2 regions of the Streptomyces sp. NPDC057424 genome follow, and region 1 is predicted to be linked to the other one. Evidence: riboswitches for the same ligand, from Rfam matches in the RefSeq annotation. Region 1 holds a riboswitch; the other holds the start of a gene.

The links. A riboswitch is a leader RNA that binds a small molecule or an ion and turns the genes downstream of it on or off. The one in region 1 is predicted to bind S-adenosylmethionine.
Region 2: another riboswitch for S-adenosylmethionine. It lies ahead of thrC (threonine synthase); the one in region 1 lies ahead of ACFU3E_RS18795 (aminotransferase class V-fold PLP-dependent enzyme).

What each region holds. Positions count from the first base shown of each region.
Region 1 is NZ_JBHVCP010000021.1:44,143-59,614, forward strand. Features, by position in the region: gene ACFU3E_RS18770 (C40 family peptidase) at 1-378, opposite strand, end outside; gene ACFU3E_RS18775 (NYN domain-containing protein) at 627-1,976, opposite strand; gene ACFU3E_RS18780 (hypothetical protein) at 2,014-2,253, opposite strand; gene ACFU3E_RS18785 (rhomboid family intramembrane serine protease) at 2,413-3,165, shown strand; gene ACFU3E_RS18790 (Lrp/AsnC family transcriptional regulator) at 3,162-3,443, shown strand; gene ACFU3E_RS18795 (aminotransferase class V-fold PLP-dependent enzyme) at 3,485-4,852, opposite strand; SAM riboswitch class IV at 4,980-5,096, opposite strand; gene trpD (anthranilate phosphoribosyltransferase) at 5,171-6,235, opposite strand; gene ACFU3E_RS18805 (cytochrome bc complex cytochrome b subunit) at 6,404-8,026, opposite strand; gene ACFU3E_RS18810 (Rieske 2Fe-2S domain-containing protein) at 8,023-9,090, opposite strand; gene ACFU3E_RS18815 (c-type cytochrome) at 9,087-9,899, opposite strand; gene ACFU3E_RS18820 (heme-copper oxidase subunit III) at 9,981-10,601, opposite strand; gene ACFU3E_RS18825 (hypothetical protein) at 10,747-11,148, shown strand; gene ACFU3E_RS18830 (Ig-like domain-containing protein) at 11,212-12,465, opposite strand; gene ACFU3E_RS18835 (cytochrome c oxidase subunit 4) at 12,597-12,995, opposite strand; gene ctaD (cytochrome c oxidase subunit I) at 12,992-14,728, opposite strand; gene coxB (cytochrome c oxidase subunit II) at 14,725-15,472, opposite strand, start outside.
Region 2 is NZ_JBHVCP010000001.1:274,348-289,819, forward strand. Features, by position in the region: gene thrC (threonine synthase) at 1-1,266, opposite strand, end outside; SAM riboswitch class I at 1,285-1,440, opposite strand; gene ACFU3E_RS01350 (glucosyl-3-phosphoglycerate synthase) at 1,596-2,567, shown strand; gene ACFU3E_RS01355 (trehalose-6-phosphate synthase) at 2,641-4,029, shown strand; gene otsB (trehalose-phosphatase) at 4,026-4,853, shown strand; gene ACFU3E_RS01365 (DUF3263 domain-containing protein) at 4,857-5,102, opposite strand; gene ACFU3E_RS01370 (ABC transporter substrate-binding protein) at 5,136-6,389, opposite strand; gene ACFU3E_RS01375 (ROK family protein) at 6,543-7,484, shown strand; gene nagA (N-acetylglucosamine-6-phosphate deacetylase) at 7,484-8,695, shown strand; gene ACFU3E_RS01385 (1-phosphofructokinase family hexose kinase) at 8,812-9,741, shown strand; gene ACFU3E_RS01390 (carbohydrate-binding protein) at 9,748-10,707, opposite strand; gene cdgB (diguanylate cyclase CdgB) at 10,824-12,479, opposite strand; gene ACFU3E_RS01400 (flavin reductase family protein) at 12,818-13,402, shown strand; partial or broken gene ACFU3E_RS01405 (GNAT family N-acetyltransferase) at 13,448-13,914, shown strand; gene arfB (alternative ribosome rescue aminoacyl-tRNA hydrolase ArfB) at 13,945-14,382, opposite strand; gene ACFU3E_RS01415 (TerD family protein) at 14,543-15,118, shown strand; gene ACFU3E_RS01420 (M1 family metallopeptidase) at 15,215-15,472, opposite strand, start outside.

The sequences.
Region 1 (15,472 bases):
GTCGTCCGGGTCGGCGGAGAGGAAGAGCTGGACCGAGGGGTCGATGGAGCCGGTGCGGTACTGCGACGCGGCGGCGAGGCCCAGGCTGTCGCGCAGCTCGTTGAGCTCCTCCTGGCCGCGGGCGACGTTGTCCTGGATGGTGGAGATCTCCTTCTGGAGCTTCTCCTGCTTCTCCTTGGCCCCGTTGTACTTCTCGGTGGCGTGCTCGGCCTCTTCGTAGAGCTTGTCGACCTTGGCCTTGACCTCGTCCTTGCTCGGCTTCTCGCTGGGGGCCGCGTTGGCGGCCTGCGAGCTGAAGGCGACGGCAGCGGCGGCGGCGGTGGTCAGCACGGTCACACGTGCGCGGCTCGGCTGCTTCGGACGACGGTGGGACGCCACGGGTGACTAGCTCCTTCTCGGCCCCTCCGCCGTCGCTCCCAGTGAGCGATCACCCGAGCGGAGGTTCGGGGCCTGACCCTAGTGACCTTCCTGTGATCAGTTCAAATCCTCAGATGAAAAATCGCGTCACGGTAGGCCAACTTTTCCTCTGGACTCACAGCCGGTGAGACCCACTTGACGCAACGTGGCGCACAGGTCCCACCAATTCGGGCATCACGCCCGGACGTTACGCATCGCCCGTACGGTCTCTAGGCCCGCGAAAGGCGCTTCAGGAGCATCGCCGAGGCCACGGGACGGGCACCCGCCCGCGCCACACCGTCGGCCACCTCGCGGTCGGTGGACGCCACGATGACCGGACGGCCCGGGGGTTCGGCGCGCACCAGCTGGCGGATGAGCTCGTCGGCGGTGACACCCGGCTTCGAGAACAGCACGCGCACACCGCGTGGCGGGGCCAGCAGCACCGGTGCGGCCAGCTCCGCGCCGTCGAAGACGCAGGTCACCTCGGCGCCGCTCTGCGCGGCCAGTTGGGAGAGCTGCCCGAGCAGCCGCAGGCGCTGCTTCTCCAGCGGCATCTGCGGATAGCCGGTCTTGGTGACGTTGTAGCCGTCGACGACCAGATGGGCCTGCGGCAGCGCCAGCAGCTGGTCGAGGACCTGCGGGTCGTGCTCGGACAGGGCGCGGGCGGCGATGTCCTTGGGGCTCATCCGGCCCGGCTCGACGGCGTCGACGGTCTCGGCGGGCCGCACCGAGACCGGCGGCAGGGCCAGTTCGCGGCGGAGCCCCTGGGTGGCGTCCAGCAGGGTGTCCAGCAGCAGCCGTACCCGCATGTCCTCGACGCTGCGGCCCTCGCGGGCGGCCCGGCGCGCGGCCTCCAGGGCGGCCTCGGTCTCGCCCAGCCGGGACTTCAGCCGCCGGGTCTCGCTCTCGGCGGCGGACACCTGGGCGTGCCCCTCGGCACGCACGGCCTCGATCTCGCCGTGCGCCTTGCGCAGGGCGGCCTCGCCGCGCTTGACGTCACTGAGGGCGGCGCGCAGCTTGCGGTGCAGCGAATCGGTTTCCTTCTTGGCCGATTCCAGCTCCGCGCGCAGCCGCTCGGTCTCGGCCCGGGTGTGGTCACGGGCCCGGTCGAGCTCGGCGCGCAGCCGCTCCAGCTCGGCCCGGCTCTCCTCGTCGGCGCGCTCGGCGTCGGCCCGCTGGGCCTCCTCGCCGGCGGCGGTCACCAGCTTCACCCAGTCGAGTGGCCGCAGTACGTAGGCCGCGGCCGCCACGTCGAGCGGGTCCGCGGCCGGGGGCGGGGAGCCGGAGTCGAGGGCGCCGGTCAGCTCCGGCTGGGTCTCTCTGAGCTTCTCCCCGATGCGCTGCCGGAACAGCGGATCGGTCTCCAGCGCGGCCGCCATCGCGTTGCCGGCGAACTTCGCCCGGCGGTTCGGCGCGAACCGGGCGTACTGCCTGAGCTGCGCGGGCAGCTCGCTGACCGTCAGTGATCCGAAGCCGTCGGAGACGATCTGCACGACCCTGCGGCGCACGCCGTCGGGCAGCGGACGGTCGAGCACCTCGGCGGCGCCGTCGCCCGGCCCCCCGCCCGTGGTCTCCACCATCCGTCACACCCCAATGCCTGTGCGGGGCCGGCTCCCGTCAGGAGCCGGCGCCCGGCCTGTCCACGAGTTCCACCTGGTCCACCGCGTTGCACCAGCGGCAGCGCACCGACTCGATGGTCTCACTGAGCACCTCGCGCTCCTCGACCTTCGGCTCTCCGGCCAGGTCGAGGTGGACGTACTCGACGACCTTCGACGAGCGGGTCACGTCGAACCTCGTGAGGTTGCCGCAGAGGGTGCAGCGCCACCGCGTCTCAGCGGTCGGCAGGGGAACCGTCATCGTGACCTGTTCTCTTTCCTTCTTGTGTCCGTGACGCGACCGGCATCCCCGGCGCGTATGGCTCGTAACCCTACGGCCTGGCGGGTCCCCGCCGCCCGCGCGTCCACGGCGGCGAGGCGGTCCGGGCGGTTGCGTCCCGTTACGTCATGCTCTGTGTTCATGATCCGCAAGTGGAGTGCGTCGATCGTCCGGTCCGGCAGATCGGTCAGGGGGTCGTCGGCGCCGGTGACGTACGCACTGATCACCCTGTGCTGCCTGGCCTTCCTGGCCGGGCCCGCCTCGGGCCTGAACCCGGCGTACGGCACGGGCGACGAGCTGCTCGCCGTGCAGCGGGCCTACTTCCGGCGCTGGGGCGTGATTCCCGCAGAACTGTTCGACGGGTCCGCGGGACCGGCCCTCACCCCCGCGACCGCCCTCTTCGTCCACGGAAGCTGGGTGCATCTGCTCGGCAACATGCTCTTCCTCTACGTCTTCGGGGCGATGACCGAGGAACGGATGGGCCGGGTGCAGTTCACCCTGTTCTACGTCGGCTGCGGCTACCTGGCCCTGCTGGGCTACGCCGTCGCCAACGCGGACTCCGAGCAGTCCCTGGTCGGCGCCTCGGGGGCGATCTCCGCGGTCCTCGGTGCGTTCCTGTACCTGTTCCCCCGGGCCCGGGTGACCAGTCTCCTGCCGTTCCTGTTCTTCCTGCCGGTGCGCTTCCCCGCCTGGGTCGTGCTGCCCTTCTGGGCGGCGCTGCAGTGGCTGGCGGCGGGGCGCGCCCCGGACGGGCCGGGGGTCGCCTACCTCGCCCACCTGATCGGATTCGGTCTGGGCTTCGGCTATGCGTCGGTCCGCTACGGCCGCCCCACCAGCCCTACTAGAGTGAAGGCCGCCCCTGCTCCGGCCCCCGAGGGAGAGAACCAGCCGTGATCACCGCGATCGTCCTCATCAAGACCAGCGTGGACCGGATCCCCGAGATCGCCGAGTCGATCGCGGCGCTGGACAGCGTCAGCGAGGTCTTCTCCGTCACCGGCACCTACGACCTGATCGCGATGGTCCGGGTGAAGGAGCACGAGGACCTGGCGGAGGTCATCCCGGGCCGGATCAGCAAGATCCCCGGGGTGGAGGGGACCGACACGCACGTGGCGTTCCGCACGTACTCGCAGCACGACCTGGAGGCCGCGTTCTCCATCGGGCTGGACAGCTGAGGACCGCCCCGGCCTGAGTGCACCGGCCTCCCGCCACCGGCTCAGGCGGAGGTGTCCGGCACGCAGCGCCCGTCCTCCGTGCGGTAGTTCCACTTCGCCCCGTCCGTCACGAGCTCCTTCACCGCCCGCACGAACCGCTCCACGTGCTCGTCGGGCGTGCCGGCGCCGAAGCTGACCCGGATGGCGTTGAGCGACTTCTCCCCGGGCGCGGCCTCGGGCGACCCGCACTCGCCCTGCGACTGCGGGTCGCTGCCGAGCAGCGTGCGCACCAGCGGGTGGGCGCAGAACAGCCCGTCCCGGACGCCGATGCCGTACTCGGCGGACAGGGCGGCGGCGAAGTGCGAGCTGTTCCAGCCCTCGACGACGAAGGACAGCACGCCGACGCGCGGCGCGTCGTCCCCGAAGAGCGACAGGAACCGCACCTGAGGCACGTCGGCGAGACGGTCGCGCACCGCGCGGACCAGGTACTGCTCACGGGCGACGAGCGTGTCGAAACCGGCCTCGGTCAGCGCCTTGCACGCCGAGGCGACGGCGTGGGCGCCGATGACGTTGGGCGACCCGGCCTCGTGGCGCGCGGCGCCGTCGTGCCACTCCACGTCCACTCCCCCGTCCGCGCGCCGGCTGACCTTGCGGCTGGCGCCGCCGCCCGCGAGGTACGGCTCGGCGGCGCGCAGCCAGTCAGCCCGCCCGGCCAGGACGCCGGAGCCGAAGGGCGCGTACAGCTTGTGCCCGGAGAAGGCGACCCAGTCGACGTCGAGGTCCGCGACGGACACCGGGTGGTGCGGGGCAAGCTGGGCGGCGTCCAGGACGATCCGCGCGCCGTGGGCGTGCGCGGCCGCCGCGAGTTCCCGTACGGGCCACAGCTCGCCGGTGACGTTCGAGGCGCCGGTGACGCAGACGAGGGCAGGTCCATAGGGGTCGCGGCCGGCGAGGGCGCGCTCCAGCGTCTCGACGGCCTGACGCGGGCTGCGCGGGGCGTCGAGGCAGGTGACGCGGGCGTTGCGCCAGGGCAGCAGGGCGGCGTGGTGCTCGGTCTCGAAGACGAAGACCTGGCAGTCGGCGGGGAGGGCGGCGGCGAGGAGGTTGAGGGAGTCGGTGGTGGAGCGGGTGAACACGACCTGGTCGTCCTCGCGGCAGTCGAGGAACCCGGCGACGGTCCGGCGGGCGTTCTCGAACAGGTCGGTGGAGAGCTGGGAGAGGTACCCGGCGCCGCGGTGGACGCTGCCGTAGTACGGCGCGTAGGCGGCGACGTCGTCCCAGACCCGCTGGAGTGCCGGGGCGCTGGCGGCGTAGTCGAGCGCGGCGTAGGGGGCCTCGCCGCCGGTCACCAGCGGAACGGTGACATCCCGGCCCAGAACGGGCAGCGGGGCACAAACGGACGGGGCGACGGCAACGGTGGAGGCGGACATGGCGGAACTCCCGTGAGAGGCATGGGGTGAGAGAAAAGGGGTGTGCGGAAGCGGGGCTCTGCGGCCCTATCGCATTCGCTTGCTCACGGGAGGCTCCTCGACGACCAGGACCCCTGGTGTCTCGAGGGGTCCGCGCTTGCCGCGGACCTCGCTGCCCACGGCCTGGTCTTCACCCGGGGCACCCCGCCACGGACGGAGGGTTGCCGGACAGTCGGCCGGGGCCTCATGACTGTCACTCATGACCTGATCAGGAAAGTACGCGAAAAGATCGGCGTCCCGCAACCCGAGTCCGGATCACGGGACGCCGTACGGGATCCGCTACCTGTTGCTCGCGGCCACCCAACGCTCCAGCGTCCGCTTCGCCGCCCCCGAGTCGATCGACTCGGCCGCCTTCACCATCCCGGCACGGATCTGCTCCGCCAGCGGCGCGGTGGTGGGCTCCAGGGCCACCAGTGCCGCCGCCGAGTTCAGCAGAACCGCGTCCCGGACCGGGCCGGTCTCGCCCTCCAGCAGACGTCGGGCGACCTCGGCGTTGTAGGAGGCGTCCGCACCGCGCAGCGCCTCCACGGGGACCAGTTCGAGGCCCACGTCACGCGGGTCGAAGGCCTCCTCGGTCACCTCGCCGTCCCGGACGGTCCACACCCGGGACGTGGACGTGGTGGTCAGCTCGTCGAGGCCGTCGTCGCCCCGGAAGACCAGGGACGAGTTGCCGCGCTCGGCGAAGACGCCCGCGACGATCGGCGCCATGCGGGGGTCCGCCACACCCACGGCCTGGGCACGGACCCGGGCCGGGTTGGTGAGCGGGCCGAGGGCGTTGAACACCGTGCGGATGCCCAACTGGCCGCGGGCCGCGCCCGCGTGCCGCAGCGCCGGGTGGAACTTCACCGCGAAGCAGAAGGTGATCCCGGCCTCCTCGGCGACCTCCGCGACCCGGCTGATCGGCAGCTCCAGGTTGACCCCGAGCTTCTCCAGCACGTCGGAGGCCCCGGACGCCGAGGACGCGGCCCGGTTGCCGTGCTTGACGACCTTCGCGCCGGTGCCGGCGACGACGATCGAGGACATCGTGGAGATGTTGACCGTCTTGGCGCCGTCACCGCCGGTGCCGACGATGTCGACCGTCGCCCCGGGCACCTCGATCACGTTGGCGTGCTCGTACATCGTGCGGACGAGACCCCTGATCTCCTCGACGGTCTCGCCCTTGGCGCGCAGGGCCACGACGAACCCGGCGATCTGCGCCTCGGTCGCCTCGCCGCGCATGATCCGGTCCATCGCCCAGGCGGTGTCGTCCGCGCTCAGGTGCCTGCCGTCCAGCAGGCCGTTCAGCAGCAGGGGCCAGGAGCGGCCCGCCGCGGTGTCGCCTCCAGCGGGGGTCACAGCGCTCATAAGCCGCTCCAGGGTCAGGCGTCCCGCACTACGGGACGAGAGTCTCAACGGGGTCCACCCTATCCAGCCCGGGACACCACGAAGGGCCCCGTCCGGATGGGGGTACCCCCTGCTCTTTTGAGCTTGGGGGACGGACGAGGCCCCTGTGTGGCGTGGCGAAGCAGTTGATCAGTGGTGGCCGTGGCCGCTCGTGATCTCCCGGTACTCCTCGGCGGTGGGCTTCGGGATCTGGGCACCCTCGCCGTAGTAGGCGTCGCTGAGCTTGGCGCGCAGCTTCTCGGAGCCCTTCACCTTGCGCTCGACACCGTTCTCGTCGACCGTCGGGCCGATCTCGGCCGGCTGGTACTGCTCGTGCGCCGTGAGCGTGTACATCTGCTCCTGGCTGAGCGGCTCGTGCACCTCGATGAACTCACCGTGCGGCAGGCGCTTGATGATGCCCGACTCGCGGCCGTGCAGCACCTTCTCCTTGTCCCGGCGCTGCAGGCCCAGGCAGATGCGCTTGGTGACGATGAAGGCGATGACCGGTCCGAGGAAGAAGCCGATCCGGACGAACCAGGTGACCGCGTTGATCGACAGATGGAAGTGCGTGGCGACGATGTCGTTGCCACCGCCGATCAGCATGATGATGTAGCCGGTGACCCACGCGACACCGAAGGCGGTGCGCGTCGGGGCGTTGCGCGGCCGGTCCAGGATGTGGTGCTCGCGCTTGTCCCCGGTGACCCACGACTCGATGAACGGGTAGAGGGCGATGATCCCGAGGAACAGGCCGAAGAGGACCAGTGGGATGAACACGCCGAGGACGAGCGTGTGTCCCCAGAGGTTGATCTCCCAGCCGGGCATCGCCCGGACCAGACCCTCGGCGAAGCCCATGTACCAGTCCGGCTGGGCACCGGTGGACACCTGGTCGGGACGGTACGGGCCCAGGTTCCAGATCGGGTTGATCGTCGCGATGCCGGACAGGGCCGCGATGAAGCCGAAGACCAGGAAGAAGAAGCCTCCGGCCTTGGCCATGTAGACCGGCAGCAGCGGCATGCCGACGACGTTCTTGTTGGTCCGGCCGGGACCCGCGAACTGGGTGTGCTTGTGGTAGAAGACCAGGATCAGGTGGCCGACCACGAGCCCGAGCATGATGCCCGGCAGCAGCAGGATGTGGATCGAGTAGAACCGGGCGATGAAGTCGGTGCCCGGGAACTCCCCGCCGAACAGGAACATCGAGATGTACGTGCCGACGATCGGCACGGACAGGATCGCGCCCTGGGTGAAGCGGACACCGGTGCCGGAGAGCAGGTCGTCCGGGAGCGAGTAGCCGGTGAAACCGGTGAACATGCCCAGGACGAACAGAAGGAAGCCGAACAGCCAGTTGATCTCACGCGGCTTGCGGAACGCGCCGGTGAAGAACACGCGCATCATGTGCACGAACATGCCGGCGAGGAAGATGATCGCCGCCCAGTGGTGGATCTGCCGGATGAGCAGACCGCCGCGGACGTCGAAGCTGATGTCCAGCGTGGAGGCGAACGCCTCACTCATCAGCACGCCCTGCATGGGGACGTAACTGCCGTGATACTCCACCTCGTTCATCGACGGGTGGAAGAACAGCGTCAGGTACACACCCGTCAGGATGATGATGATGAAGCTGTAGAGGCAGATCTCACCCAGCATGAAGGACCAGTGGTCCGGGAAGATCTTGCGCATGTTGGCCTTGGCCAGGGAGTAGATCCCCAGGCGGCCGTCGGCCCAGTCGGCGACCCGCTCACCCGCGGGCGCCTTGCGGCGTGTCTGTGCAGTGCTCATCCGCGCTCCCAGAAAGCAGGGCCGACGGGCTCTTCGAAGTCGCCGAGCGCCTCGAGGTAGCCCTCGTCGTTCACACCGATGCGGAGCTGCGGCAGGGCGTGACCAGCGGGACCGAAGATCACTCGGGCACCGTCGGAGAGGTCGAAGGTGGACTGGTGGCAGGGGCAGAGCACGTGGTGCGTCTGCTGCTCGTACAGGGAGATCGGGCAGCCGACGTGGGTGCAGATCTTCGAGTACGCGACGATGCCCTCGTGCGACCACTCGAGCTCGCGCTTGTCCTTGATGTTCTCCGGCTGGATCCGGACGATCATCAGGGCGGCCTTGGCGATCTCGTTCTGGAACCCGTGGTCGTGCTCCTCCAGGCCCTCGGGCTTGGCGAAGGTCAGCGAACCGACCACGACGTCGGACGGACGCATCGGCTCGTTCGTGTTCATGTTGACGAGCAGCTTGCCCTTGGACCAGAGCGTGTGACGCAGCTTGTCCTCGGGCAGCGGGCCGAGGTCGCGCAGCAGCACGACACCGGAGAGCGGCACCAGCGTCAGCGCGCCGAACATGGTGTTGCGGATCAGCTTGCGACGGCCGAGCGCGGATTCCTTGGCGCCCTGGCTGAAGTCCGCGAAGACCTTCTCCCGGACCTCGGGCTCCGCCGCGATCGGGTGCCGCTCGTCGGCGATCTCCACGTCCGACATCAGGGTGCGGGCCCAGTGGACGGCGCCCGCGCCGATGCAGAACAGGGCGATGCCGAGCGTCAGGCCCAGCGCGAAGTTCAGCGCGCTGATGTGGCCCAGCGGGAAGATGTAGACCGACTTGTCGACCGGGATCGCCACGAACGCGGCGATGAAGGCGACGGTGGCCAGCATCGACACCGTGAACATCAGGGCGACCGAGCGCTCGGACCGCTTGGCGGCCCGCTCGTCGATGTCCTGGATCCGGTGCTCGTGGGGCGGCAGGCCCGGGTCGGCGAACGGGTGCTTCTCGTCCGCGACGCTCACCACGCCGTGCTCGTCATGTCCTGCGGACTGCTCGGCAGGCAGGTTCTCTTCTGGAATGTCTTGGCTACTCATGACTTCTTGGCCTTTGCGGTCCGGGCGGCGACCCACACGGCGACGGCGATCAGCCCGCCGAGACCGAAGATCCAGCCGAACAGACCCTCGCTGACCGGCCCGAGGCCGCCCAGCTCGAGACCGCCGGGGCTCTCGGACTTGCTGGTGTTGACCGCGTCCAGGTACGCGATGATGTCCTTCTTGTTCTTCTCCGACAGCGTGGTGTCGGGGAAGGACGGCATGTTCTGCGGGCCGGTCTGCATGGCCTCGTAGATGTGCTTCGGGTCGACGTCCTCGAGGCTCGGCGCGTACTTGCCGTGCGTCAGCGCACCGCCCTTGCCGGTGAAGTTGTGGCACTGCGCGCAGTTGTTGCGGAACAGCTCACCGCCCTTGGCGATGTCGGCACCCTGGGGGCCGTACTGCTCCTCGGTCGGGATGGCAGGACCGGCGCCGAGGGAGGCGATGAAGGCCGCGAGCTGGTCGATCTCGGCCTGGCTGTAGATGTTCTTCTTCTGGGGGACCTGCGGGCCCTGGGAGGTGGCGGCCGGCATACGGCCGGTGGCCACCTGGAAGTCGACGGCCGCGGCGCCCACACCCACCAGGCTCGGCCCGTCGGAGGTGCCCTGACCGCCGGTGCCGTGGCAACTGGCGCAGCCGACGGCGTAGAGCTTCTTGCCCTCCTCGATGGTGAGGGACTGGGCGGTTTCGTCGGCCTGTGCCTTGTCCGCAGGTGCGAACACGGCGTACAGCCCCCCGGTGCATGCCAGCGCGAGGAGTAGGACGACGAGCGCCGCCAGCGGATGGCGTCGTCGTGCGGAGAGCTTTTTCACGGATTACCCCGGTGTCAGGATCTTCTGCGTCGATGCTTCTGGGATGCGCGCTTCGTCGAGCACGCGCGGATGCGGGCTCCGCTACTTGATCATGTAGATCGTGGCGAAGAGTCCGATCCAGACGACATCGACGAAGTGCCAGTAGTAGGACACGACGATCGCGGCCGTCGCCTGCTCGTGGGTGAACCTCCGGGCCGCGTAGGTCCGGCCGAGGACCAGCAGGAAGGCGATGAGACCGCCCGTCACGTGCAGGCCGTGGAAGCCGGTGGTCAGGTAGAAGACCGAGCCGTACGGGTCGGAGGACAGGGACAGGCCCGCCTCCTTGACCAGCTCGGTGTACTCGAGGACCTGACCGCCGATGAAGATCGCACCCATCACGAACGTGACGATGAACCACATCCGCAGCTTCTTCACGTCACCGCGCTCGGCGGCGAAGACGCCGAGCTGGCAGGTGAGCGAGGAGAGCACCAGGATGGTGGTGTTCGCCGCCGAGAACGGGAAGTTGAGATGGCTCGCCATCTCCTTCCAGTGATCGGGACCCGTCACCGATCGCAGGGTGAAGTACATCGCGAAGAGGGCCGCGAAGAACATCAGCTCGGAACTCAGCCAGATGATGGTTCCGACGCTGGTGAGGTTCGGCCGATTGACCGACGGGTGCGCGTGCCCGGTTTCTACTGTCGTTGCTGTCGCCACGACCGACATTATGTCGGTCGCTTATCCCGCCCTCACTCCGGGGGGTGCCGTTCGGAGTGTCTTCGCCGGTCGTACCGCTGTTGACGTGGTGTTCAAGGGAGTAGCATCCGGCCCAACGGGCCTGTCCTTACGACGCTGACGTCACGGAGGAACAATGCAGCCGACCGCCACGGTGCTGGTCTACAGCGACAACTCCAACACCCGCGAGCAGGTGCGGCTCGCCACGGGACGGAGGCCGGCTCCGGACGTTCCCGTGGTGGAGTTCCTGGAGTGCGCGACTCCCGCCGCGGTACTCAAGGAGCTGGACCGGGGTGGCATCGACGTCTGCGTCCTGGACGGTGAGGCCGTGCCGATGGGCGGCATGGGGGTGTGCCGGCAGATCAAGGACGAGGTCTTCGACTGCCCTCCGGTGCTGTTGCTGATCGGACGGCCTCAGGACGCGTGGCTGGCGACCTGGAGTCGCGCTGAGTCGGCGGTGACCCTGCCGGTGGAGCCGGTGGAGTTCGCCTCGGCGCTGGCTTCGCTGTTGCGGGAGAAGGCGGCTTTGAACGCCTAGGGGCTCGGAGCCGCATATCGACACAGCCCCCACGCCCGGGAGTGTGCCCGCCCCTGCGGGCGTTCAGACGCTCTGCGGGCGCAGGCGGGCCCTGTCGGCTGCCGTGGGGCCGTCCGGGGCGCCGCCCGTGAGGGCGCTGCCGGTGCGCCACCTCGCCCAGTCGAGGTTCCAGTCGCCGAAGCCGTTGCCGAAGGGGGCCATCGTGTCGCCGCCGGAGTTTATGACCTTGACGATGTCGCCCTCGCGGACGGTCTCGTAGAACCAGGCGGCGTTCTCGGTGCTCATGCCGGTGCAGCCGTGGCTGACGTTGGCGTAGCCCTGGGAGCCGACCGACCAGGGGGCGGCGTGGACGTACTCGCCACTGTGGGTGACCCGGACCGAGTGGTGCACGATCAGGTCGTAGAAGTCCGAGGCGCCGATGCTGGCGCTGGTCATGCGGACGGTGCCCTCCTTGGCCAGGACGACCTTGACGCCGTTGCGGGTGTCGTAGCCGGGCATGCCCGTGGTGACCGGTATCTGCCGGACGATCTCGTCGTTCTTGTACACGGTCATCTGGTGGGCGGCGGCGTCCGTGACGGCTATGAGCTTGTCCGCGGTGGTGAAGGTCAGCGGCTTGGCCTTGCCGCCCCACATCCGGTCGCCGATCTTGATGCCCTGCAGGTTGCTGCGGACCTGGACGGTGGCCTGGGCGGGCCAGTAGTCCTTCGGGCGGTAGTGGAGCTTCTTGTCGTCCACCCAGTGCCAGGCGCCGTCCGTGGAGGGCGTGGAGGAGACCTTGAGGGCGCGTTCCACGACGGCCCGCTGGGCCTTGTCCTTGACGGGCTGGCTCAGCTCGGCCGTGATGGGCTGGCCGACGCCGTAGGTGCCCTTCTTGGGGCCGAAGGCGACGTCCAGGCGCTTCTTGGTGGTGGGCTTGCCGGTGTCGAAGGTGACGACCTTGCGGCCGGGTGCCCCGTCCTCGTCCTCGGTGCTCACACGGACCGTGTAGCTGGCGTTGGCGGCGAGCGGGGTGGTGCTGTGCCAGCGGCTGCCGTCGGCGGCGAGTTCGCCCGCCACGTAGCGTCCTGAGGCGTCGTGGGCCGTGACGTCCGTGATGCGCCCGTCGGAGTCCTCGACGACTTCCAGGGGCTTGTCCGGGTCGGCCTTCTTGCGGCCCCCGTCGGGGGCGTTGAAGGAGATCTGGTCCGCCGCGTCGTAGGGGCGGGCGGCGAGCGGGTTGCCGTCCGAGCCGCAGGCGGTGACGCCCGCGCAGAGGGCGGTCACCAGCAGCGTGCAGCCGACGGCGGTGCGGGGGCGGGAGATCGCTGTGTGGCTCATGACCTCACGCTAGGAACCCGCGTCAACAGCGGCACGCCGAGCGACTCGTACGAGTGACACGCATTGCGGCAGAAGCAGGGGCCCGGACGCCCCTCTCGGAGTGTCCGGGCCCCTGTGGCGCTCGGCGCGTGTTACTGGGTGCGGCTCTCACCGCGGTAGTACTCGAAGACCCAGCCCCAGACGCCGATCAGGATGATCGGCAGCGAGAAGTACATCAGCCACCAGCCGATCGCGATGGACAGGAACGCGAGGGCGCCACCGATGGCGAGGGAGAGCGGCTGCCAGCTGTGCGGGCTGAAGAACCCGACCTCGCCGGCGTCGTCCGCGACGTCCGCCTCCTTGTCGTCCTGTGCGCCCACGTCGACCCGCTTGGCCGTGAAGCCGAGGTAGAAGCCGATCATGATGCACAGGCCGAAGGCCAGGAAGAGCGCCGTGGTACCGGCCGGCTCCTTCGACCACACGCCATAGACCACAGCCATGGCGAGGACGAAGACGCTCAGCCACATGAACATCTGGCCCTGGATCTTCACTTGCCGGCCTCCTTGCCACCAGCGATGGCCTTTTCGCCGTAACCGGCGTTCTCGAGCTGGTCGAGAGCCGCGAGCTCGGGGTGGTGCAGGTCGAATGCCGGGGATTCACTGCGGATCCGCGGCATGGTGATGAAGTTGTGCCGCGGCGGCGGGCAGGAGGTCGCCCACTCCAGGGAGCGGCTGTAGCCCCACGGGTCGTCGACGCCGACCGGCTTGCCGTACTTCGCCGTCTTCCACACGTTGTAGAAGAACGGCAGGATCGACATGCCGAGCAGGAACGAGCTGATCGTCGAGACGGTGTTCAGGGCGGTGAAGCCGTCGGCCGCGAGGTAGTCGGCGTACCGGCGCGGCATGCCCTCGGCGCCCAGCCAGTGCTGGACCAGGAACGTGCCGTGGAAGCCGACGAACAGCGTCCAGAAGGTGATCTTGCCGAGACGCTCGTCGAGCATCTTGCCGGTCCACTTGGGCCACCAGAAGTGGAAGCCGGAGAACATCGCGAAGACGACCGTGCCGAAGACCACGTAGTGGAAGTGGGCCACCACGAAGTACGAGTCGGAGACATGGAAGTCCATCGGCGGCGAGGCCAGGATGACACCGGTCAGACCACCGAAGGTGAAGGTGATGAGGAAGCCCATCGCCCAGAGCATCGGGGTCTCGAAGGACAGGCTGCCCTTCCACATCGTGCCGATCCAGTTGAAGATCTTCACGCCGGTCGGGACCGCGATCAGGAAGGTCATGAAGGAGAAGAACGGCAGCAGTACACCGCCGGTGACGTACATGTGGTGCGCCCACACGGTCACGGACAGACCCGCGATCGCGATGGTCGCCGCGATCAGGTTCATGTAGCCGAAGATCGGACGACGGCTGAAGACCGGGATGACCTCACTGATGATGCCGAAGAACGGCAGCGCGATGATGTACACCTCCGGATGCCCGAAGAACCAGAAGAGGTGTTGCCACAGCAACGCCCCGCCGTTCGCCGGGTCGAAGATGTGCGCGCCGAACTTGCGGTCCGCCTCCAGCGCGAACAGCGCCGCGGCCAGGACCGGGAAGGCCAGCAGGACCAGCACACCGGTCAGCAGCACGTTCCAGGTGAACACCGGCATGCGGAACATGGTCATGCCCGGGGCGCGCATGCAGATGATCGTGGTGATGAAGTTGACCGAGCCGAGGATGGTGCCGAAACCGGAGAAGGCCAGACCCATGATCCACATGTCGGCGCCGATACCCGGGGAACGGACCGCGTCCGACAGCGGGCTGTAGGCGAACCAGCCGAAGTCGGCCGCGCCCTGCGGCGTCAGGAAGCCCCCGACAGCGATGAGCGAGCCGAACAGGTACAGCCAGTAGGCGAACATGTTCAGCCGCGGGAACGCCACGTCCGGAGCACCGATCTGGAGCGGCATGATCCAGTTGGCGAAGCCGGCGAACAGCGGCGTCGCGAACATCAGCAGCATGATCGTGCCGTGCATCGTGAACGCCTGGTTGAACTGCTCGTTCGACATGATCTGCAGACCAGGCCGGGCGAGCTCGGCGCGCATGAGCAGCGCCATCACGCCGCCGATGACGAAGAACGCGAACGACGTCACCAGGTACAGCGTGCCGATCGTCTTGTGGTCCGTCGTCGTCAGCCACTTGACCACGACACTGCCGCGGTTCTGGCGCCTGACCGGCAACTCGTCCTCGTAGTGGGACCCTGCTGCCGCGGCACCCTGGGGTTCGTTGAGGATGCTCACAGGTTGTTCGTCTCCCGGTTCTTCTCGTGGCTCGTCTGCGCGATGCCGGCAGGAACGTAACCGTTCTGCTGCTTGTCCACGAGGTCCTTGAGGTGCTGCTCGTAGCGCTCGGGGGAGACGACCTTCACGTTGAACAGCATCCGAGAGTGGTCGACGCCGCAGAGCTCGGCGCACTTGCCGAGGAAGGTGCCCTGCTTGTTGGGGGTCACCTCGAAGGCATTGGTGTGGCCCGGGATGACGTCCTGCTTCATGAGGAACGGCACCACCCAGAAGGAGTGGATGACGTCACGCGAGGTCAGGACGAAGCGGACCGTCTTGCCCTCGGGGAGCCAGAGCGTCGGGCCCGGGTTGTTGGTCTGCGGGTTCCGCGTACCGGGGACGCCGCAGTCGTAGACGCCGCCGGCGTTGGCCGGGAAGTCCTCCTTGAACCGGTTCGGGATCGCCTCCAGGTCCGGGGACTTCTTGGCGTCACCGGTGGAACCGGCGACCGGCTCGATGTAGTTGAAGCACCAGCTCCACTGGAAGCCGACCACGTTGACCGTGACGTCGGGCTTCTTCTTGAGGCTGAGCAGCTCGGACTCGTCACGGGCGGTGAAGTAGAACAGCACCGAGACGATGATGAGCGGGACCACGGTGTACAGCGCCTCGATGGGCATGTTGTACCGGGTCTGCGGAGGAACCTCGACCTTGGTGCGGCTGCGCCGGTGGAAGAAAGCACTCCACAGGATCAGACCCCACACCAGC
Region 2 (15,472 bases), on a different contig from region 1:
GAACGAGTCCAGGCTGGGACGAATGGTCGCGGTCAGCCCGGTCCCCGCCACCGCGTCCAGCGTCTTGAGACCATCGCCCGTGTTCAGCACCACGGTCGTCAACGACGGGTCGAGCGCCCCGCTCTCGATCAGCTTCTTCGTCACGCCCACCGTCACACCACCGGCGGTCTCCGCGAAGACGCCCTCGGTCCTCGCGAGCAGCTTGATCGCCTCGACGACCTGCTCGTCGGTCACGTCCTCCACCGCACCGCCGGTGCGGCGCGCGATGTCGAGGACGTAGGGCCCGTCCGCCGGGTTGCCGATGGCGAGGGACTTGGCGATGGTGTCCGGCTTCTGGGGGCGCACGACGTCGTGGCCGGCCTTGAAGGCCGTCGACACCGGCGAGCAGCCCTCGGCCTGCGCGCCGAAGATCTTGTACGGCTTGTCCTCGACCAGACCGAGCTTGATCAGCTCCTGCAGACCCTTGTCGATCTTCGTGAGCTGCGAGCCGGAGGCGATCGGCACCACGAGCTGGTCCGGCAGCTGCCAGCCGAGCTGCTCGCAGATCTCGTACGCGAGGGTCTTGGAACCCTCCGCGTAGTACGGCCGGAGGTTGACGTTGACGAAGCCCCAGCCCTCACCGGCCGGGTCGCCGATCAGCTCGGAGCAGAAACGGTTCACGTCGTCGTAGTTGCCCTGGATGCCGACGAGCTCACCGCCGTAGACGGCGGCCATGACGACCTTGCCCTGCTCCAGGTCGTGCGGGATGAACACACAGGAGCGGAAGCCGGCGCGGGCCGCGGCGGCACCCACCGCACCGGCGAGGTTGCCGGTGGAGGAGCAGGAGAGCGTGGTGAAGCCGAAGGCGCGGGCGGCCTCCAGGGCCTGGGCGACGACGCGGTCCTTGAAGGAGTGCGTCGGGTTGCCGGAGTCGTCCTTGACGAACAGCTTGCCGGCGTCGACACCCAGCTCAGCCGCGAGGTTGTCGGCCTTGACGAGCTTGGTCCAGCCCGGGTTGATGTTCGGCTTGTCCGCCACGTCGGCCGGGACGGGCAGCAGCGGGGCGTAGCGCCAGATGTTCGCGGGACCCGCTTCGATCTGCTTGCGCAGCTCCTCGGTGTCGTAGGCCGAGAAGTCGTAGGCGATCTCCAGCGGGCCGAAACACTCCTCGCACGCGAAGACCGGGCCGAGGGGTACGCGGTGACCGCACTCGCGGCAGCTCAGGGCAGCCGCGGGACCCAGGTCTACGGTGGAGTCAGTGGTGCTTGCAACAGTCTGCACAGCCATGTGAGGCGAGGCCCTTTCTCCTCATCTTCCTCACGACGCATCTCGCCGTGAGACGGATTTGGCACCTTCCCTAGCCGGGAGCCTCGCGAAGTGGTCGCCAGTGACCTACGAGAACCGACTGGAGGGTTGCCGGGGCTTCAACGGGCCGTTTCCCTCTGCCCCTCTGGATGAGCTGTATGTGGTTGTAGGCGGCGGGTGACCCCGGACATGCGATGGTCATCCGCCTTGTTCAAGACTGTAACCGACGACCAGGACAGTTGAGATAGTCGTCCGAACCGCGAGATGGATCACAGTCTGTCCCGCCTGGAGAACACAGAGGAGCCGCCACGGTGCTGGAAGAAGTCGAGCGCTGGCTGAGCACCCGTTCCTGGTCCGCGAACGATCGCCCCCTCCATAAGATCCTGGCCGCCAAGCAGCGCACGGGCCAGACGGTCAGTGTCGTGCTGCCCGCGCTCAACGAGGAGGCGACGGTCGGCGACATCGTCGCCGTCATCCGCCACGACCTGATGCGGCAGGTCCCGCTCGTCGACGAACTGGTCGTCGTCGACTCCGGGTCGACCGACCGTACGTCGGAGGTGGCCGCCGCCGCGGGCGCGCGGGTGGTGCACCGGGACGGGATACTCCCGCGCCTGCCCGTCGTGCCCGGCAAGGGCGAGGTGCTGTGGCGCTCGCTGCTCGTCACCCGCGGGGACGTCGTCTGCTTCGTCGACGCCGACCTCAGGGACTTCTCGTCCGACTTCGTCTCGGGGATCGTGGGCCCGCTGCTCACCGATCCGGCCGTGGACCTGGTGAAGGCCATGTACGACCGTCCGCTCGGCACCGAGTTCGATTCGCTCGCCTCCGGCAAGACCGCCGGGCAGGGCGGCCGGGTCACCGAGCTGATGGCGCGCCCGCTGCTCAACATGCACTGGCCGCAGCTGGCCGGCTTCGTGCAGCCGCTCGGCGGCGAGTACGCGGCCCGCCGCTCGCTGCTGGAGCAGCTGCCGTTCCCCGTCGGGTACGGCGTGGAGCTGGGCATGCTGGTCGACGCCCTGCACCTGGTGGGCCTGGACGCCCTCGCCCAGGTGGACGTCGGGGTGCGCAAGCACCGGCACCAGGACGGTCAGGCGCTGGGCCGGATGGCCGCCGCGATCTACCGCACGGCCCAGCTGCGGCTGGCCCGCGGGCATCTGATCCGGCCGTCCCTGACGCAGTTCGAGCGGGCCGAGGACGGCTTCGAGCCTCGGACGTACTCCGTGGACACCGAGGAGCGTCCGCCGATGGTGGAGATCGCCGAGTACCAGGCGCGGAGAGCGGCCTGACCGGGGCCGTTTTCGGCCGGGTGCGGAAGATCCGTACGTTTGAGCGTTTCCGGGCCGGGCTAGGTTGAGGCTTATGGCTTCTACGTACGGTGCTGCACAGGTGCTGGTGGCCTCCAACCGCGGGCCGGTCTCGTACGCGGTGCGCGAGGACGGTTCGCTGGACTCCAAGCGCGGCGGCGGCGGGCTGGTCTCCGGCCTCTCCGCGATCGGCTCGGACGCGGACGCGCTGTGGGTGTGCTCGGCGCTGTCCGACGGCGACCGGGAGGCGGTCGGGCGCGGGGTCGGCGAGGACGGCGTGCGGATGCTGGACATCCCGGCCGACGTCCATGCCGACGCGTACAACGGCATCGCCAACTCGGTCCTGTGGTTCGTGCACCACATGCTCTACCAGACGCCCCTGGAGCCGGTCTTCGACGCGGAGTTCCGGCGGCAGTGGGCGTCCTACGAGACGTACAACCGGGCGTTCGCCGAGGCGCTGGCCGAGGAGGCGGCGCGGGGCGCGGCGGTCGTGGTGCAGGACTACCACCTGACACTGGTCCCGGGCATGCTCCGCGAGCTGCGGCCCGACCTGCGGATCGGCCACTTCTCGCACACGCCCTGGGCGCCGCCCGAGTACTTCCGGATGCTGCCGGACGACGTGGCCGGGCAGGTGCTGCGCGGCATGCTCGGCGCGGACCGGCTGGGCTTCCTCACCGAGCGCTGGGCGGAGGCGTTCACCGCGTGCGCCGAGCAGTTCGCCGGCGGGCTCGGCGGCACGCGGGTCGGGGTGCACGGGCTCGGGGCCGACGCGGACTTCCTGCGCAAACGGGCGCACGAGCCGGACGTCGAGGAGCGGATGGCCGCGCTGCGGGAGGAGATCGGCGAAGGCCGCCGCGCCATCGTCCGGGTCGACCGCACGGAGCTGTCCAAGAACATCGTGCGTGGTCTGCTGGCATACCGGCAGCTGCTCGACGACCACCCCGAGTGGCGCGAGCGCGTGGTGCACGTGGCGTTCGCGTATCCCTCGCGGCAGGACCTCGCGGTGTACCGGGAGTACACGGCCGAGGTGCAGCGGGTCTCGGACGAGATCAACGCCGCGTACGGGACGCCGGGGTGGACCCCGGTCGTACTCAACCTCAAGGACGACTTCGCGCGCTCCCTGGCCGCCTACCGGCTGGCCGACGTGGCACTGGTCAACCCGATCCGCGACGGCATGAACCTCGTCGCGAAGGAGGTCCCGGTCGTCTCCGACGCCGGCTGCGCGCTGGTGCTGTCGCGGGAGGCCGGGGCGTACGAGGAGCTCGGCGAGGACGCGATCGTGGTGAACCCCTACGACGTAACGGGGACGGCGGCGGCCCTGCACGAGGCGCTGTCGATGCGCCCGGAGGAACGCGCCGAGCGCGGCAAGCGGCTGGCAGCGGCGGCGACGGCGCTGCCGCCGGCGCAGTGGTTCGTGGACCAGCTCGAGGCGTTGCGGGGATGAGCGGCACGATGCTGCCCACACCGGCCACGAAGGCGGGCCGGGAGGGCCTGGACACCCTCCTCGCGCGCCCCGGCAAGGCCCTGATCGGGCTCGACTTCGACGGGACGCTCGCGCCGATCGTGGCCGATCCCGAGAAGGCCCGGGCCCACCCCGGGGCGGTGCCCGCGCTGGCCGCGCTCGCGCCGAAGGTCGCCGCCGTCGCGGTGATCACCGGCCGGCCCGCCGAGGTCGCGGTGCGCAACGGCGGCTTCGCCGGCGTTCCCGGCCTTGAGCACCTCGTCGTTCTGGGGCACTACGGCGCCGAGCGGTGGGACGCCCGCAGCGGTGAACTCAGCGCCCCGGAGTCGCACCCCGGTGTCGCGGCCGTGCGCGCCGAGCTGCCCGGCCTCCTCGAAGGGAGCGGGACCTGGGTCGAGGACAAGGGCCGGGCCGTGGCCGTGCACACCCGCCGGGCCGCCGACCCGCAGGCCGTCTTCGAGTCCCTGCGCGAGCCGCTCACCGCCCTGGCGACCCGGCACGGCCTGATCGTCGAGCCCGGCCGCATGGTCCTCGAACTGCGCCCGCCCGGCATGGACAAGGGCGTCGCCCTGAGCGAATTCGCCAGGGAGATCGGCGCCGGGTCCGTCCTCTACGGGGGTGACGACCTGGGCGACCTGCCCGCCTACTCCGCCGTCGACGCCCTGCGCGCGTCCGGCACCCCGGGCCTGCTGGTGTGCAGCGGCAGCGACGAGGTGACGGAACTGCGGGAACGGGCGGACCTGGTGGTGGACGGCCCCGAGGGTGTCGTGGCCCTGCTGGGCGCGCTGGCGGAACGACTCGGCTGAGGTTCAGCGTTCCGTCCGGCGTCTGTGCCGTATCCGCCGCAGCCGGTTGACCGTCACCGGGTCGTGGGACAGGGCCCGCGGGTCGTCCAGCAGGGCGTTGAGCAGCTGGTAGTAGCGCACGGGGGCGAGGCCCAGCTCCTCGCGTATGGCGCGTTCCTTCGCGCCGGGGCCGGGGAAGCCGCGGCGTTCGAGCGCGAGGATGTCCCGCTCCCTGCGCCCGAGCCGCGTCCCGTCGTGCTCCTCGTCCATGCCCGGCACCGTAGCGCCCGCCACCGACAGCGCCTACTGGGCGCTCTCCGCCCGGCCCGCCGCCGCCTGGAGGTGGCCGAGGACGCCCGAGGGGCTGCCGCCGGGCGCGACGGCCTTGCCGATCTGCTGCTTGACCTGGGAGCTGACATCGGCCCAGGAGGTCTTGCCGACGGGGTAGAGCTCGGAGGCCAGCAGCTCCTCCAGGAACGGTTTGAGGTGCCGGTCCTCGTCGGAGGCGGCCATGGTGGCGGACGCGGAGGAGGTGACCGGCAGCAGGTCGTACTCGCGGGAGAAGGCCAGCACGTTCTTCTCGCTGTAGACGAAGTCGAGGAAGTCGCCCACCTGGTCGCGGTTGCCGTTCTTGCGGAACGCCGTCATCCAGTCGGAGACGCCGAGCGTGGACTTGCTCGGGCCCTCGTGGCCCGGCGTGGGCACCATCCCGTACTTGACGCCGTTCTTCGCGGCGATCTTCATCAGCGAGGGGTGGCCGTTGAGCATGCCGACCTCGCCCTTCGCGAAGGCGGCGAACGCCGCGGCCCGGTTCAGGTTGCCCGGCGCGACCGGCCCGGTCAGGTCCTTGCCGACCAGGTCGTTCTTCAGCCAGGAGAAGGTGTCGATGTTCTCCGGGGAGTCGATGCCGTAGCTGTCGACGCTGTCGGTGTAGCCGCCCCCGCCGCTCAGCATCCACTGCATGGTCTCGGCCTGCGCCTCCTCCGGGCCGAGCGGCAGCGCGTACGGATACCTCACGCCCTCCGCCTTGAGCGCCTCGGCGTCCTCGGCCAGGTCGTCCCAGGACTCGGGCGGGGTGATGCCGGCCTTGGCGAAGAGGGTCTTGTTGTAGAAGAGCACCCGCGTGGAGGCGGCGAACGGCATCCCGTACTGCACGCCCTTGACCTGGCCCGCGGAGGCCAGCTGCCCGACGAAGTCGGCCTGCACGGGTATGGAGAGCAGGTCGTCGGCCTTGTAGAGCCGGTTGCCGGCCGCGTAGTCGGCGTACGCGCCGATCTGCGCCATGTCCGGCGGGTCACCGGCGGCGACCATCTCCCTGACCTTGCGGTCGACGTCGTTCCAGGAGTGGACGCTGACGTCGATCTCGACGTCGGGGTGGTCGGCCTCGTACTCCTCGACGAGCTTGTCCCAGTACTTCTTCGAGCTGTTGGCGGCGCTGTCGCCGTAGTCGGCGGCGACCAGCTTCAGGGTCACGTCGGCCGAGCCTCCCGTGACGCCGCAGCCGCCGAGGACCGCCGTCATGCCCAGTGCGGACACCGCCGCGATCGTTCCTGCCATCCGTCGCCGCTGCACCGCTGCTCTTCCCCAACCCTGGCGTCACTCGCCAAACTCTGGCGTGGTCCGCCGCCGAAACTTTTCGATATGCGGAACAAGGTCTACACCACGTGAGTGGACTAGACCTCTTGCGGGTCCCCGGGTCACACTGTCCCCGTGAGACATGTCATCGCCCTCGACGTGGGCGGCACCGGAATGAAGGCCGCCCTGGCCGGACCGGGGGGCGAGGTGCTGCACCGGGCCCGCCGGGCCACCGAGCGGGCCCAGGGACCGGACGCCGTCGTCGCGGGCATCCTCGACTTCGCCGCCGAGCTGCGCGCGTACGGCACCGAGCAGTTCGGCACGCCCGCGTCCGCCGCCGGCGTGGCCGTCCCCGGCATCGTCGACGAGTCGCGCGGCATCGCCGCCTACGCGGCCAACCTCGGCTGGCGCGACGTCCCCCTGCGCGACCTGCTGGCGCAGCGGCTGGGTGTCCCGGTCGCCCTCGGCCACGACGTGCGTACCGGCGGCCTCGCCGAGGGCCGGGTCGGCGCGGGCCGGGGCGCGGACCGGTTCCTGTTCGTGGCACTGGGCACCGGCATCGCGGGCGCCATCGGCGTCGACGGCCGGGTCGAGGCGGGCGCGCACGGCTTCGCGGGCGAGATCGGCCACATCGTCGTACGTCCCGGCGGGGCCTCCTGCCCGTGCGGGCAGCACGGCTGCCTGGAGCGCTTCGCCTCGGCGGCGGCCGTGAGCGAGGCCTGGGCCGCGGCCTCGGGCGACCCGGGCGCGGACGCGGCGGACTGCGCGAAGGCGGTGGACTCCGGCGACCCGAAGGCGCGGGCCGTCTGGCAGCAGGCCGTGGACGCCCTGGCCGACGGCCTGGTCACAGCCCTGACCTTGCTGGACCCCCGCACTCTGATCGTCGGCGGCGGGCTGGCGGAGGCGGGGGAAACTCTCTTCGCACCCCTGCGGGAAGCGATCCGCACTCGCATCACCTTCCAGAAACAGCCGTCGATCGTCCCCGCGGCGCTGGGGGATTCCGCCGGTTGCCTGGGGGCGGGCCTGCTGGCCTGGGATCTTCTGGCATCGACCGACCGTTCGGAGGTATCCACCTGATGGCAACGCCCCCAGGGGCGCGGGGAACCGCGCGACCAGCCACCACGCACCCGCACCCCGTAACGGCCGGACACCCCACGGTCCTCACCGGCGCAACCATCGTGCTCCCGACCGAAACCGTCCACAACGGCCGGTTGATCATCGACGGCACCCGCATCACCACCACAGCCCCGGAAAACGCCCACATCATCGACGTAACCGGCCACTACGTCATCCCCGGCTTCGTCGACCTCCACAACCACGGCGGAGGCGGAGCCTCCTTCACCTCCGGCTCGGCCGAGGACATCCTCAAGGGCATCCACACCCACCGCCTGCACGGCACGACCACCCTGGTCGCCTCCACCGTCACCGGCGACATGGACTCCCTCGCCCGACGCGCCGGGCTGCTCGGCGAACTCGCCGAGCAGGGCGACATCGCCGGCATCCACTTCGAGGGCCCGTTCATCTCCCCCTGCCGCAAGGGCGCCCACTCCGAGGCCCTCCTGCGCGACCCGCACCCCGCGGACGTCCGCAAGCTGATCGACGCGGCCCGGGGCCGGGCCAGGATGGTCACCCTGGCCACCGAACTCCCCGGCGGCCTCGACTCCGTACGCCTCCTCGCCGACCACGGCGTGATCGCGGCGATCGGCCACACGGACGCCACCTACGAGCAGACGGTGGAGGCCATCGACGCGGGCGCCACGGTCGCCACCCACCTCTTCAACGCGATGCCGCCGCTCGGCCACCGCTCCCCCGGCCCGATCACCGCGCTCCTGGAGGACGACCGGATCACGGTCGAGCTGATCAACGACGGCACACACCTGCACCCGGCGGCGCTCCGGCTGGCGTTCCACCACGCGGGCGCGGACCGGGTCGCCTTCATCACGGACGCGATGGACGCGGCCGGTTTCGGCGACGGCCGCTACTTTCTGGGCCCGCTGCAGGTGGAGGTCACGGACGGCGTGGCCCGCCTGGTGACGGACGGCACGATCGCCGGCTCGACCCTCACCCTGGACCGGGCCTTCAAGCGGGCGGTCACGGTCGACGGCCTCTCCGTCGAGGACGCGGTGCGGGCCCTCTCCGCCACCCCGGCCCGTCTGCTCGGCATGGCCGACACGATCGGCTCACTGGAGCCCGGGAAGTACGCCGACCTGCTGATCCTGGACTCCGCGTACGAGGTGAAGGGCGTCATGCGCCGGGGTGAATGGGTGGTCGGTCCCCAACTGGGCTGATCCATCCCGTGGTCGAGAGACGGTGGCCGGCTCCAGGACTGGGCCGACCGCCGTCTCTTTGACATGATCAGGGAACGTTCACGGCAACAGGCGCGTCCGGGGGGAGGTCGGCCCAGGTGATCCTCACGGTCACGCTGAACACCGCTCTCGACATCACCTACCGCGTACGGTCCCTCAGGCCGCACGCCTCGCACCGCGTGTCCGAGGTGACGGAGCGCCCCGGCGGCAAGGGCGTCAACGTGGCCCGGGTCCTCGCGACCCTCGGGCACGACGTCACGGTGACGGGATTCACGGGCGGGGCGACGGGCCGGGTCGTGCAGGAGAGGCTCGCGGCGGTACCGGGCGTCGTGGACGCGCTCGTCCCGCTCTCCGGGCCGACCCGCCGCACCATCGCCGTGGTCGACGAACGGACCGGCGACACGACGCAACTCAACGAACCGGGCCCGGCGGTCGCGCCCGCCGAGTGGTCGGCCTTCCAGGAGGCCTACGAGGACCTGCTCCCCGCCGCGTCGGCGGTGGCCCTGTGCGGCAGCCTGCCGCCGGGCGTCCCGGTGGGCGCGTACGCGGGCCTGGTCCGTACGGCCCGGGCCTTCGGAATACCGGTCCTCCTGGACACCAGCGGCGAACCCCTGCGCCGGGGCGTCGCGGCCCGCCCGGACATCATCAAGCCGAACGCCGACGAACTGGCGGAACTGACCGGCTCCCACGAGCCCCTGCGCGCCACCCAGGACGCCCGCCGCCGGGGCGCGGGTGCGGTGGTCGCGTCCCTCGGCCCCGAGGGCCTCCTCGCCGTCACCCGGGAAGGCCGCTGGCGAGCCACCCCACCGGCCTCCACGCGAGGCAACCCGACAGGCGCGGGCGACTCGGTGGTCGCGGGCCTGCTGTCGGGCCTGGTCGAACAGCTCCCGTGGCCGGACCGCCTGGCCCGGGCCATCGCCCTGTCGACGGCGACGGTGTCGGCACCGGTGGCGGGCGAGTTCGACCGGGGGGTGTACGAGGGGCTGCTGGGGAGGGTGACGGTTTCGGGGGAGGTCAGCGCGGCCTAGGCCGACTCAGCCCTTGACCCGGCCCGCCTTCAGCCACAGCTTGTCCAGCAGGACGTTGCACTTGTCGCCGTCCTTGCAGGACAGCGTGATCGTGTTGGTGCCCTCGTTGAGGTTCGGCCAGGCGAAGGTCTTCGTCCAGCCCTTGGAGAAGTCACCGTCCGAGGTGTGCGTGAAGTTGCTCAGGTTGAGCTTGTCACCGAACGGCTTGCCGTTGACGGTGAGCGTCATCTCCTGGTCCTCGTCCACCGTGCTGTAGCGGGCGAAGACGGTGTAGGCGCCCTCCTTGGGGATGCCGTCGACGGTCCAGGTGACCGAGGAACCGACCTGGTTGAGGTTCCCGACGTAGATGCCGCCGTCCGACTGGGCGCCCTTGACGTCCTGGGCGAGGGCCGCGCCGCCGCCGAGGCGCAGTGCCTTGGCGTCGATCGTGGGCAGGTCGACCTTGCTCTCGCCGGCCTTGCTGGCCGAAGGGCTCGGCTTCGACTCCTCCTGGGACTGGGTCGGAGCGGTGCCCGCCTCGTTGCCCGTGTCGTCCTTGTCCTTGTCGCCGCCCAGCATGGCCACGCCGATGCCGATGACGACCGCGGCGACCACCGCGATCGCGCCGATCAGGAGGCCCTTGGTGTTCGGGCCGCGGCCACCCCGGCCGCCGCCACCGCCGCCCGACATCTGGTGCTGTGTGGTGGCCGCACCGCCCGGCAGCGTCTCCGGCGCCGCGTAGTGCGCGTTCGGCCGGTTGTAGCCGCCCTGCTGCTGCGGGACCTGGCCGTAGGGCGCGGTCTGAGCCGCCTGCGGCTGCTGCTGGCCGTACGAGCGCGTGCCGACCGCTCGCACCCGGTTGACCGAGTTCGGGTAGCCGTAGCCCCCGGACGGCGGCTGGGCTCCGTTGGCCTGCCCGTCGGCGTAGAGATAGCCGAACGGGTCGTCGTCCTCGGGCGTGCTCGCGCCGTTGTTGCCGGGCGTCATCCCTTGGTCTCCTCAGTCAGGTGCAGTGCATGCGGTACACGGGTGAGTAAGCGAGCCTACCCGTTCCCAGAGACCCAAACGGGTGACTCAGACCGCATCAACTCACTGACCAGGCTTCACCCGGCGCGTCTGTGTTGTTTGGGACGAGATCGTTTCTCGACGTACATCCGCTCGTCAGCGGATTTCAACACTTCGTCCGCCGTCATTCCACAGTGTGCCCATCCGATGCCGAAGCTGGCGCCCACCCGGACGGCCCGCCCCTCGGCACGGATGGGCTGGATGATCTCGTTGCGGAGCCGGACCGCGAGGTCCTGCGCGTCGGCCCGGCCGAGTCCGTCGGCCAGGATGACGAATTCGTCACCTCCGAGCCGGGCCACCGTGTCACCGTCGCGGACGCCGTTGCTCAGCCGCCGGGCGACCTCGATGAGAACCGCGTCACCCGCGTTGTGCCCGAAGCGGTCGTTGATCGACTTGAAGCCGTCGAGGTCGCAGAAGAGCACGGCGAGGCCCTTGGTGCCGTCGTCGTGGTTCCCGTCCGGGGCGACGGTGTGCACATGGTGGTCGTAGGCGTCGTACGGCTCGGCGCCCTGCCGGAAGTCGAAGCCGGGCCCGACGACGTCGAAGGCGTGGCCGTAGGCCGCGTCGACCGACTCGACCACGGCGTGCGGGGACGCGGTGCGCTGGCACAGCCGGGCGGACAGGCGGGAGCGCAGCTCCGCGGAGTTCGGCAGGCCGGTGAGCGAGTCGTGCGAGGCGCGGTGGGCGAGCTGGAGCTCGCGGCGCTTGCGCTCCTCGATGTCCTCGACGTGGGTGAGGAGAAAGCGCGGGCCGTCGGCGGCGTCCGCGACCACGCTGTTGCGCAGGCTGACCCAGACGTACGTGCCGTCCCGGCGGCCCAGGCGGAGCTCGGCCCGGCCGCCCTCCGCCGAGGTGCGCAGGAGCGTGCCTATGTCCTCGGGATGGACCAGGTCGGAGAACGAGTAGCGGCGCATCGCGGAGGCCGGGCGGCCCAGCAGCCGGCACAGGGCGTCGTTGGTGCGCAGGATCCGGCCGTGCTGGTCGCCGCCCATCTCGGCGATGGCCATGCCGGACGGCGCGTACTCGAAGGCCTGCCTGAAGCTTTCCTCGCTCGCCCGCAGCGCCTGCTGCTCGCGCTCCAGACGGACGAGGGCGCGCTGCATGTTGGCGCGCAGCCGGGCGTTGCTGATGGCGATGGCTGCCTGGAAGGCGTACATCTGGAGCGCCTCGCGGCCCCAGGCGCCGGGCCGCCGGCCGTTGCGCGGCCGGTCCACGGACAGCACGCCGACCAGTTCGCCGCACGCCCCGCTGCCCTGCGGGCCGGGCGCGTACATGGGCGCGAAGAGGCGGTCGGCCGGGTGCCACTCGTCCTCGAAGCGGGGGGCGGGGCCGTCGGTGTACCACTGCGGGACGTCGTCGTCGTCGAGGACCCAGCCCTCGGTGTGCGGTATGAACACCAGGTCGCCCCAGTTCTCGCCCATACCGAGGCGGCGTTCCCAGGAATCGCGCGAGCCGACACGGCCGGTGATGAGGGCCTCGGCGGCGGGGTTCCCGGCGAAGGCGGCGACGACGAGGTCGCCGTCCGGCCGTACGAGGTTCACGCACGCCAGCTCGTACCCGAGGGCCGCCACGACGCCCTCCGCGACGGTCTGCAGTGTGTCCGCCAGGCTGCGGGCCGTGTTCATGTCGGCCATGACCTGGTGCAGTTGCCGCAGGGACGCAAGACGGACGTAGGGCTCCGACTCGGTCTCCATGCTCGCCCTCCCCCCGAGTACTCGCAGCGATTCAAGGGTTCTCGTCGGCGTATCGTCCTGGCAGCTTCCCCGCCACTGAATCACAGCGCGCTGCTCACTCGGTACACAGGGTCAACAATTCCTGCCCCTTGTGACTCAAGTCACAGGCAAACATGAACAATTGAGTGGAGTTTCTGCGTTCTTCACCTGCGTCCACCGAGCGCAAAGTTTGTCAGGTTGCGCACATGTATTTCCGTCCCGCTCTTCGGCGGGCCGCGCAGGTCCGTCGCGAGTCCTAGGACCGTGATCGGGCGGGAGTCCGATGCGGGGCGTGCGGCGCGGAGATTAGCGTTTCCGGCGTGCCGAACACTCCCGCTGCCACGTCCCCGATCATTCCGTCGCCCGCCTCCGGGCATGCTGAGGGGGTGAGCAACGACGAGTTCCGCGCCGCCATGTCCCGGCTGGCCTCGGGCGTGGTCCTGGTGACCGCGCAGGAGCCCTCGCTCGACCCGGACGACCCCGCGGCGCCGGACGTCGAGGACGTGGGCATGACGGCCACGGCCTTCATGTCGGTGTCGCTGGACCCGCCCCTGGTGCTGGTCAGCCTGCGCGAGGGCTCCCGCATGGACGAACTGCTGGAGGAGCAGGACCTGTGGGCGGTCTCGGTCCTCTCCGGGAGCCAGCGGCACATCGCGGGCCGTTTCGCGATGAAGGGCCGCCTCAGCGACCGTCTGCTGTTCGCCGACATCCCGTACACGCGCGGCGAGTACACCGACGCCCCGCTGGTCGGCGGCGCCCTGGCCGTCCTGGAGTGCCGCACCGAGCAGCGTGTACGGGCGGGCGACCACACGCTGGTCATCGGCCGCGTCCTGACCGCCCGCGTCCCGAGCGAGGACGGCGGCCCCCTGACGTACTTCCGGGGCAGGTACCGGCAGTTGGGCTGAGGAAATCGCTGGCCCGGTGGTGATCCGCCCTCCTGGGGTGCGCGCATGACCAGCACCGGCCCACGCCTCGAAGAGATCACCCCCGCGAACCTCGACGCCGCCCTCGGCATCCGCGTCCGCCCCGGCCAGGAGCACGCGGTCGACCCGGTCGTGAAGTCCCTCGCCGAGGCCTACGTCCATCCCGGCGTCGCCTGGCCCCGCCTGATCGTCGACGGCGACCGCCCGGTGGGCTTCCTCATGGCCTTCCTCGACATCGACTGGTACGAGGACGGCAGCGTGCCGCGCTCGGGCCTGTGGCGGCTGAACATCGCGGCCGGGGAGCAGGGCAAGGGCTACGGCCGGTTCGCCGTCGAGTCCGTCGCGGAGGAACTCCGTCGGCGCGGCACCAAGCAGTTCCACGTCACTTGGCACCCCGGCCCCGACGGCCCTGAGGGCTTCTACCTGGGCCTCGGCTTCCGCCGAACGGCGAGAACAGCGGCGGCCAGACGGTTGGAGTTCTTGAGCTGGCCTGATCCCCGACGCCGGTGACGATCCGAAGCCCCCTAGCCCCAGTCCCGCGCGGAGCGCCCCCGCTTGGTCTCCGCGCGCTGCTTCTTCTCCCGCAGCCGGCGTTCGTTGATACCCCGGGGAATCCGGGTCGGCTTGCGAGGTCTGGGCGGGGGTGCGGTGGCCTCGGCCAGGAGCGCGGCGAGGCGTACGGCCGCGGCCTCGCGGTTGCGCCACTGGGAGCGGTGCTCGGAGGACCGTACGGTGACGACCCCGTCGGCGAGGCGCCCGGACAGCCGCTCCAGGGCGCGCTGCTTCCACACCGCCGGCAGCGCCTCGGTCTTCGCCAGGTCGAAACTCAGTTCGACCTTCGAGTCGCTGGTGTTGACGTGCTGCCCGCCCGGCCCCGACGACCGCGAGAATCGCCACATAAGCTCGGCCTCGGGCAGGGAGACAGAGCCACGGATGACGTGAGGACCAGACATGCCGTCCATGTTCCCGCTCCTGTCCCGTCCACGTCACCCGAATAATCGCGCGTAAAGAAAGTAAAGGAGCTGGAACCTCGCGTACCCCTCTCCACGTTCATGGGGGTAGCTGTAGCTTCTTTGCCGCAGCTTCTTTGCCGCACGTCAACGAGGGAAGGGACTCCCAACAATGGCTGTAAGCCTGTCCAAGGGTGGCAACGTCTCGCTCACCAAGGAGGCTCCGGGCCTGACCGACGTCACCGTGGGCCTCGGCTGGGACGTCCGCACCACCACCGGCACGGACTTCGACCTCGACGCCTCCGCGATCGCGGTCAACACCCAGGGCAAGGTCTACTCGGACGCCCACTTCGTCTTCTTCAACAACAAGCAGACGCCGGACAACACCATCGTCCACACGGGCGACAACCGCACGGGCGAGGGCGCCGGCGACGACGAGGCGATCAACGTCAACCTCGCCGCCCTCCCGGCCGACATCGACAAGATCGTCTTCCCGGTCTCGATCTACGACGCCGAGAACCGCAGCCAGAACTTCGGCCAGGTGCGCAACGCCTACATCCGCATCGTCAACCAGGCCGGCGGCGCGGAGATCGCCCGCTACGACCTGTCGGAGGACGCGGCCACGGAGACGGCCATGGTCTTCGGCGAGCTGTACCGCAACGGCGCGGAGTGGAAGTTCCGCGCGGTCGGCCAGGGCTACGCCTCGGGCCTGGTCGGCATCGCCCAGGACTTCGGCGTCAACGTCTGATCCACGCCCTTCGCGTGACCTGCGGAGCCCCCCGGCCTCGGAAGAGGCCGGGGGGCTCCGTTCGACGGGCTTCCACGGCGATCCGGCACCCCGCCCTCAGGGCCGCTCCGGCTTCCCCTCCCCGTACAGCCACTCGTCCCAGACCTGCCCGACGTCCTTCCCTGGCGCCCGCTCCTCGACGAACGCCGTGAAGTCCGCCGTGTCGGCGTTCCCGTACCGGTACTTCGCCGCCCACGCCCGCAGCATCGGGAAGAACCGGTCGTCCCCGACGGTCTGCCGCACCTTCTGCAGCACCATCGCCCCTCGCCAGTACACCGGCGGGCCGGAGATCCGCGCGGCGCTCGGCGGGTCCGC